2 regions of the Paenibacillus sp. FSL R5-0475 genome follow, and region 2 is predicted to be linked to the other one. Evidence: a T-box and tRNA genes for the amino acid it is inferred to sense, from the RefSeq annotation. Region 2 holds a T-box; the other holds one or more tRNA genes.

Region 1 (4,403 bases), 3.2 Mb from region 2:
TGACGCCTGCCCGGTGCTGGAAGGTTAAGGGGAGTGGTTAGGGGTAACCCGAAGCTATGAACCGAAGCCCCAGTAAACGGCGGCCGTAACTATAACGGTCCTAAGGTAGCGAAATTCCTTGTCAGGTAAATTCTGACCCGCACGAATGGCGTAACGACTTGGGCGCTGTCTCAACGAGAGATCCGGTGAAATTTTAATACCTGTGAAGATGCAGGTTACCCGCGACAAGACGGAAAGACCCCATGGAGCTTTACTGCAGCTTGATATTGAATTTGGGTACGATCTGTACAGGATAGGTGGGAGCCGTAGAAATCGGAGCGCAAGCTTCGGTGGAGGCGCCGTTGGGATACCACCCTGATCGTATCTAGGTTCTAACCTAGTACCCTAATCGGGTACGGGGACCGTGTCAGGCGGGCAGTTTGACTGGGGCGGTCGCCTCCTAAAGAGTAACGGAGGCGTTCCAAGGTTCCCTCAGAATGGTTGGAAATCATTCGAAGAGTGCAAAGGCATAAGGGAGCTTGACTGCGAGACCTACAAGTCGAGCAGGGACGAAAGTCGGACTTAGTGATCCGGTGGTACCGCATGGAAGGGCCATCGCTCAACGGATAAAAGCTACCCTGGGGATAACAGGCTTATCTCCCCCAAGAGTCCACATCGACGGGGAGGTTTGGCACCTCGATGTCGGCTCATCGCATCCTGGGGCTGAAGTAGGTCCCAAGGGTTGGGCTGTTCGCCCATTAAAGCGGTACGCGAGCTGGGTTCAGAACGTCGTGAGACAGTTCGGTCCCTATCTGTCGTGGGCGCAGGAAATTTGAGAGGAGCTGTCCTTAGTACGAGAGGACCGGGATGGACGTACCGCTGGTGCACCAGTTGTTTCGCCAGAAGCATGGCTGGGTAGCTACGTACGGACGGGATAAGCGCTGAAAGCATCTAAGCGTGAAGCCCCCCTCAAGATGAGATTTCCCAATTAGTAAGACCCCTTGAAGACGACGAGGTAGATAGGTTGGAGGTGGAAGTGCAGTAATGCATGGAGCTGACCAATACTAATCGGTCGAGGGCTTATCCTATACTTAGAACGCAAATTCAATTCGGATTCAGTTTTCAGGCGATTAAGCCTGGTATGAATATTCCCTGATAGCTCAGTTGGTAGAGCACTCGACTGTTAATCGAGTTGTCACAGGTTCGAGTCCTGTTCGGGGAGCCATATGGAGAGGTGTCCGAGTTTGGCCGAAGGAGCACGATTGGAAATCGTGTAGGCGCCACAAGCGTCTCGAGGGTTCGAATCCCTCTCTCTCCGCCACAAATTTTTACTTAGTATGGCCCGTTGGTCAAGGGGTTAAGACACCTCCCTTTCACGGAGGTAACATGGGTTCGAATCCCATACGGGTCACCAAATTTTCACTTGATTTTACATAGTGGACTTTGGTACAATAACAATTGTTGTTTACGGAGGCTTAGCTCAGCTGGGAGAGCATCTGCCTTACAAGCAGAGGGTCGGGGGTTCGATCCCCTCAGCCTCCACCATATTCATTTAAGAACGACGCGGGGTGGAGCAGCCCGGTAGCTCGTCGGGCTCATAACCCGAAGGCCGCAGGTTCAAATCCTGCCCCCGCAACCAATTTTCATCAAGTAATTATATCTTTTGGAACCGTGGTGTAGTTGGCCTAACATGCCTGCCTGTCACGCAGGAGATCGCGAGTTCGAATCTCGTCGGTTCCGCCATTTTCTTGGCTCGATAGCTCAGTCGGTAGAGCAGAGGACTGAAAATCCTCGTGTCGGCGGTTCGAATCCGTCTCGAGCCACCATATAGTATACAACTTAATATGCCGGTGTAGCTCAATTGGTAGAGCAACTGACTTGTAATCAGTAGGTTGGGGGTTCAAGTCCTCTCGCCGGCACCATCTTTGGGGGATTAGCGAAGTGGCCAAACGCATCAGACTGTAAATCTGCTCACGTACGTGTTCGGTGGTTCGAATCCATCATCCCCCACCATTTTTTTAGGGGCATAGTTTAAAGGTAGAACAACGGTCTCCAAAACCGTTGGTGTGGGTTCAATTCCTGCTGCCCCTGCCAATCTTTATCTAAAGTCTTTCTCTAAAGTTTAATATGGCGGTCGTGGCGAAGGGGTTAACGCACCGGTTTGTGGATCCGGCATTCGTGGGTTCAAGTCCCATCGGTCGCCCCATTTACTTTAAGAAGAACAGCAACAATATTAGTTTAATATGGCGATTGTGGCGAAGTGGTTAACGCACCGGATTGTGGTTCCGGCATTCGTGGGTTCGAGACCCATCAGTCGCCCCTTTTATTTTAAAATGTTATTGGGGATTAGCCAAGCGGTAAGGCAACGGACTTTGACTCCGTCACGCATAGGTTCAAATCCTATATCCCCAGCCATTTTATGCGGACGTGGCTCAGCGGTAGAGCATCGCCTTGCCAAGGCGAGGGTCGCGGGTTCGATTCCCGTCGTCCGCTCCAAAGTTTTCATATGGCGCCATAGCCAAGTGGTAAGGCAAAGCTCTGCAAAAGCTTTATCCCCAGTTCAAATCTGGGTGGCGCCTCCATTAAGTTCATATGTGCCGGCGTGGCGGAATGGCAGACGCGCTCGACTCAAAATCGAGAGGGAAACCGTGGAGGTTCGAGTCCTCTCGCCGGTATATCAAAAAGGTTTGTAAAGTTGCTTGTATAAGCAACTTTACAAACCTTTTTTCTTTGTCTTTGAGCTTTTATTCTTAAGCCGTTGAATTAGAGGCGTCTCTAATCAACGGCCTTTTTGTGTGGAGTGTTGTTTTATTGACTGCTTAGTCGGAATGCTCGTGGGGTGAGACCAATTTCACGTTTAAACATATTGCAGAATTGGGCGTCATTCACAAACCCAGCAGCAGCTGATACTTCAGAGATATGCATTTGGGTATGTTGCAAGAGAGACTTTGCATAATCCAGACGTTTCAATAGTAGATAGCGCAGAGGTGAAGAACCGAATCGTTCTTTAAATAAATGGCGGAAACGATCATAGCTGTATCCAGACATCTCAGAAAGTGTTGCGACCGATAGCTTATGGCGGTAATGCTCATTCATATAGTTTAGAACATATTGGACTCTGTCTTCCGTTGGTGATTGAAACCCAGAGGCGCTAAGAAGCCGTATCAGATGAACAGTGATTTCGCTCATTTGAAGGTTCAATAGTTCAGAGAATCCATCTTGTTTGCGCGTAAACTCTGCTTTCATTCGAAGCAAGATCTGTAGAACAGTATGGTCTTTATCATCTTCATATACGCCTTGCAAATTCTCCATATTTGGGTGATTTGAATGGAAGCCTACAAATAGTATAGTAGCATCCTCGCGATGATTCTCGTCATGTTTATGATTGGGTGGTATCAGCGCGAATGAAGAAGAACGAAAATGATAACTTCGCGAACCTACATTGGTAGTTCCTAATCCGTTTAAATAATAGACTAGTTCATAACATTCATGCTGGTGTGGTGGAATATAGGTATTAACCTCATGTGCTGCATTTACAATATATAGAACACGATCCATGATGAGCCTCCAATAATTATGTTTTAGCCGAATCGCACAAAATTATGACCGAAATCATATAATTATTTTCATTAATATTTGATATGATCGTATCAAGAAATCCGAAGATTAGCAACCTGACTGGCCATCTCGTTCGGAAATTAGTCGGATTATTCGTAAAAATTATAATTTTCTCTCTTTTTTTGAGTGTATTCGTTAAAATCATTAAAATTTTGACAATGTTACATGAAAAATGAGAGTTTCCATCTAAATCGTGAAATATACAACGGACTAAGAAGGAGAATCTCTCAAATTACTAACCAACTATAAATAGGGGGAATAGAAAAAATGAAAAAGAAAGTTCTTTCTTTGTTGTTACTAGTAGTAATGGTAATGGTCACAGCCTGTGGAAATAATACGTCGAGTAATGGATCTTCCGCGAATGCAGGATCTAATGCAGCTGAAGGTGGAGAAACAGGTTCAGGGGATAAACTCAAAGTTGTACTTCTGATTCCAGGAACGCTTGGAGATAAATCTTTCTTTGACTCTGCGAATAGCGGTTTGCAAAAGGTTAAGGATGAGCTGGGTGCAGAAACAAAAGTTGTAGAAATGGGTGTCGATAAAACGAAATGGGAGCCTACGTTTAACGATATCGCCGCTGAGGACTGGGATGTTATTATTTCTGGCGGATCGGAAATTACAGAGATGTTTAATGCAACGGCTGAATTATATCCTGACAAAAAGTTCATTAACTATGATACCGATATAGATGAAGCACCAGAGAATATGTACAACATGTCTTATGCAACAAATGAAGTATCTTTTCTAGCAGGTGCTGTAGCGGCGCTAGCTACACAATCGGATATGGAAAATGCTAATCCTGAGAA
Region 2 (4,403 bases):
GCAAGTCATTTCCTGCATCGCTTCAAGCGCATCATTCCGGTTACGCAAGTAGCTGTAGGCAATACTGTATAGCTGTTCTCTATGTACCAATATAGAATCGTAGAAATCCGTCTCGCTCCGAGAATCAAGAATCGTTACCTTCTTCATTTCTGCATTAGTCATCGTCATATCCTTCCTTAGCCCCCTCTCCTAAACCTCTCATAGATTAAGACGGGGAGGGTATAGAAACGGTTTTTATTTGTATTAACTTTTTTGGGACTGAGCACTTAAAATTATAACATTCTATAAAAAAAGAACGATAAATGTTATGATAAGTAAAATTGGACATAATCAACAGTACGCACTTAAAAGTACCATAGGTACTAAAAAGTACCCATACATTGGAGGATATCATGACAACTATCAAGAAAAAATACAATATTTCTGTTGAGGCCACACTCGAAGTAATTGGAGGGAAATGGAAATGTGTAATTTTGTGTCATTTAACTCATGGCAAAAAGCGAACATCGGAACTAAAACAGTTAATGCCCGGAATTACTCAAAAAATGTTAACCCAGCAACTACGCGAACTTGAGGCCGATGGAATTATCAACCGGATCGTATACAATCAGGTTCCACCCAAAGTGGAATATGAGCTTAGTGAGTATGGTGATAGTTTAAGCGACATTTTAACTTCTCTATGTAATTGGGGAGAACAACATATCATTAAGCAGTATGGCGATAAATATGCTGTTTTAGAGGACAACATTTTAAATAAATAAATTTTACCCCATGAAAAAAAGGACAGTTAAATCAGAATGATTTAACTGTCCATAACTTAAATTACTCCGTCTCCTCCAATAGCAGTTGCTGTGAATGATATGGGTCCAAATAGATTTATAGGCAAGTTGCTGTCATTCTGAATTACCAATTCATAGTTGTGGATTCCAATATAAGGACCATCAACCCACTGAACATTTAATTGAATATCAGTAGTTGTAGTAAAACGAAAAAAGGAGCTATAAATATCGACTCCAGCACGTCGGATTAAAACAAGAAATTGACTATCAGCAAGTGCAGTAAGACTAAAACTACCATTTAACTCGACTCTACTAGAGAAAGAAGCTGGGTTAGCTGGGCTAATATTTACTTGCGCTGTGGCAAGACCCGCTCCAGCTCCAGGAATTCCTGCAACCGTTGTAACAGCATTAAACGGGTCTAAAGGGATTTTTGCCTGTGAACCATAACTTATATTTGTCGCCATTTATCATCACTCCATTCCAATTACAAGGTTATACATTATTATATTGTGAATCAACAATGATAGATTGGACTTAATTGCTGATGATAATATACATTTAAGTGATACTTTGCTAGATCATATAAACCTAGATGCTCTGTATCATCATCTAATTTCCAACCATTGACAAACTCACTCATCAGAATTACAATTTCCAAAATATCATGAACAACGCAGACAAAGGGTAAGTAGACAATCGAACATGGACTTCAGAGAGCCGGTGGCTGCTGCGAACCGGTGTCCAGCGCTTGATCGAATGGCCTTTAGAGTTGCTCTTCCGAACCATCTTAGCTGATGTTGTAGGGAAAGCCGGGTTTCCCGCCGTTATCAAGGGACCTGTATCGAGATTGTCTCAGACCTTCTCCGTACCGGTAAGAGAAGATCGTAATACTAACGAAACCTGGTTGCGCGATCATTTAAGGTGGTACCACGACAACTTCGTCCTTATTGGATGAGGTTTTTTTGTCATTTAAAGGAGGTGATGGCCATGGATGATGGCTGGTGGTGGCGACTCAATATTAATCAGAAGCGACAAAACAGGAGGAATTCAAATGATAAAAGAACGTGTATTAACTGGAGATCGAGTGACCGGAAAGCTGCACCTTGGCCATTACGTGGGCAGTTTACAGAACCGAGTGACTCTACAGGAGCAATATGATACTTTTGTGTTTCTAGCAGATATTCAAGCCCTAACGACTCACTTTGATCGGCCTCAATACCTTGGTCAAAACTTGAATGAAATCACACTGGACTATTTATCGGCGGGTATAAATCCAGATAAATCCACCCTATTTATTCAATCTATGGTTCCAGAGATCGCTGAGCTGACCGTCCTATTCTCCATGTTTGTTACTGTGAATTCTTTACGGCATAATCCCACGATTAAAGCCGAATCGAAAAATTCCAGCTTAGATGAATTGTATTATGGTTTTCTAGGTTATCCAGTTAGCCAGGCTGCGGATATAACCTTTTGTAAAGCGACGATTATTCCTGTAGGAGAAGACCAGCTTCCCCATCTGGAGTTGACCCGCAAAATCGTACGTAGATTCAACGAACTGTACAGCCCCATCCTTGTGGAGCCCAGAGCGCTCATCAGCGAGACGCCAAGACTAGTAGGAACAGACGGCAATGCTAAAATGAGTAAAAGCCTCGGCAATGCTATCGAGCTGGACTCTACGAAAGAAGAGATCACCTTCAAGATCCGTAAAGCCACAACTGATCCAGCCCGTGTTCATAAAAATGATCCTGGGCATCCAGATATTTGTCCCATTTATGCTTATCATCGTGCTGTTCGTTGGCATGGCGCCCCAGAAATTCACGATAGCTGCGAAAGTGGCAGTATAAGCTGTTCAGCCTGTAAGCAGCTTATCACGACAGCTCTAGACCAGCTAATTGAACCAATGCGTGAGCGTCGCTCCTATTATGCTGCCAGACCCAAGGTTGTTGAGGATATCTTATTATCCGGAACTAAGCGTGCCCGCGATATTGCTCAAGAAACGATGTCCGAAGTACGCGAGGCTATGGGCCTTAATTATTTTTCAAAATAAAACTGATCTCTAAGGGCAATAAAAAAACGCCGGACTCTCTATTGAAGAGAGCGCCGGCTGTTTTTGCTTCGCTTGCAGCTACAAGCGTCGATCCCTCCTTGAAGCTATACTCTGGACCAGGGGTTAGGACTTTATACTTGTCCGCTTCTATATAAAAATACTTTCTATAACGTAAATCCTTTCTTCAAAAAAAGGCCGTAACCCCCTAAAGCGAGATTACGACCTTAATTTTATACCTTACAGCACCCAATTCCCTTTACGAAATACCGGCTCAATCGTACCATCCGCCAATTCTCCGTCAATATCCAGCTCAGCTGAACCAATCATAAAATCGACATGCGTTAAGCTGACATTAGCACCTCGTGCGACAAGCTCTTCATTCGTAAGCTTTGTGCCGCCTTCAATATTGACAGGATAGGCACTTCCCAACGCGAAATGGCAGGAGGCATTCTCATCAATCCCTGTATTGTAGAAAATTCGGTTCAATCGAGAGATTGGAGAATCATGCTGGACTAAAGCTACTTCTCCTAAATAGGATGCACCTTCATCGGTTGCCAGCAGCGAAGTCAGATGCTCACGTCCGGACTCAGCTTCATATGCTACTACTTTTCCATCTTTAAAAGTGAAGGAAAGGCCTTCTACCAAACGTCCGTTCAGATTCAAAGGAAGTGTGCTTCTAACTGTACCATTCACACCTGTACGATGTGGCATAGAATAGATCTCTTCCGTTGGCATATTAGCCACGAAATACACACCTTTATCATTCTCTCCGCCGCCTCCACGCCATAGATGTCCTTCTGGAAGCTCCACATGCAGATCCGTTCCCGGAGCGCGGTAATGCAGGCTTTTATAACGCTTAGCGTTCATTCTATCCTGACTTTCTTTCAATTGACCGATATGCTCTCTCCATGCGGCAACTGGATCCTCGCTACCTACACGATTCATCTGGAACACCGCTTCCCACATAGCCTCTACTCGCTCTTCCTCTGGAAGATCAGCAAACACCTTGTTCGCCCAAGCACGCGTTGGAGCCTTAACGAGAGACCAGCTAATTTTGCTATTACGAGTATATTTGGAGTAGTTTTTGCGAGCAACAGCTGCCGCTTTAACTGCTCTTGACACTTTGTAAGAATCAATACCATTGAACAATTCCGGATCTGGTACTTTAATATGTAAGATGGCGCCGTTCTCTTCCGCAAACTTCTCCATCATTTCTGCTTGCCACTGTGGATAGTAATCGAAGGAATCTTCTGGGGCTTTTTCGTAACGAATACGTGTAGTCGCTTCATCGTCCCAATCAACGATTACATATTTAGCACCTGCTTCATAGGCTTTACCTACAATCAAGCGAGTAAGCTCTGCCGTTTCAATAGGTGCATGCACCATCAAAACTTGTCCAGGCTGTACATTTACCCCTACTTTTACAACCAGGTTCGCATATTTCTCTAACATGACATCAAAATCTTTCATGAATTCTCTTCCTCCATCTCTATGGTTGCTTTACTGTCGCACCAAAGCACCGGAGCTCCTTAACAGCAGACGGTCAGCTTCACTTCTTATTTTAACGCAAAATGCTA

The links. A T-box is a leader RNA that pairs with one kind of tRNA and senses whether it is charged. The one in region 2 lies ahead of trpS (tryptophan--tRNA ligase), so its partner is inferred to be a tRNA-Trp.
Region 1: it encodes a tRNA-Trp, which carries the amino acid that the T-box ahead of trpS (tryptophan--tRNA ligase) is inferred to sense. The anticodon was not compared.

What each region holds. Positions count from the first base shown of each region.
Region 1 is NZ_JBBORK010000001.1:4,561,260-4,565,662, reverse strand. Features, by position in the region: rRNA gene MKX41_RS20425 (23S ribosomal RNA) at 1-1,067, shown strand, start outside; tRNA gene MKX41_RS20420 (tRNA-Asn) at 1,129-1,204, shown strand; tRNA gene MKX41_RS20415 (tRNA-Ser) at 1,208-1,300, shown strand; tRNA gene MKX41_RS20410 (tRNA-Glu) at 1,319-1,393, shown strand; tRNA gene MKX41_RS20405 (tRNA-Val) at 1,449-1,524, shown strand; tRNA gene MKX41_RS20400 (tRNA-Met) at 1,542-1,618, shown strand; tRNA gene MKX41_RS20395 (tRNA-Asp) at 1,645-1,722, shown strand; tRNA gene MKX41_RS20390 (tRNA-Phe) at 1,730-1,805, shown strand; tRNA gene MKX41_RS20385 (tRNA-Thr) at 1,826-1,901, shown strand; tRNA gene MKX41_RS20380 (tRNA-Tyr) at 1,907-1,992, shown strand; tRNA gene MKX41_RS20375 (tRNA-Trp) at 2,000-2,073, shown strand; tRNA gene MKX41_RS20370 (tRNA-His) at 2,110-2,185, shown strand; tRNA gene MKX41_RS20365 (tRNA-His) at 2,226-2,298, shown strand; tRNA gene MKX41_RS20360 (tRNA-Gln) at 2,320-2,394, shown strand; tRNA gene MKX41_RS20355 (tRNA-Gly) at 2,401-2,475, shown strand; tRNA gene MKX41_RS20350 (tRNA-Cys) at 2,488-2,561, shown strand; tRNA gene MKX41_RS20345 (tRNA-Leu) at 2,576-2,654, shown strand; gene MKX41_RS20340 (AraC family transcriptional regulator) at 2,788-3,537, opposite strand; gene MKX41_RS20335 (BMP family ABC transporter substrate-binding protein) at 3,865-4,403, shown strand, end outside.
Region 2 is NZ_JBBORK010000001.1:1,345,554-1,349,956, reverse strand. Features, by position in the region: gene MKX41_RS05840 (sigma-70 family RNA polymerase sigma factor) at 1-168, opposite strand, end outside; gene MKX41_RS05835 (winged helix-turn-helix transcriptional regulator) at 393-761, shown strand; gene MKX41_RS05830 (hypothetical protein) at 818-1,243, opposite strand; T-box leader at 1,445-1,728, shown strand; gene trpS (tryptophan--tRNA ligase) at 1,831-2,826, shown strand; gene MKX41_RS05820 (aminopeptidase) at 3,064-4,296, opposite strand.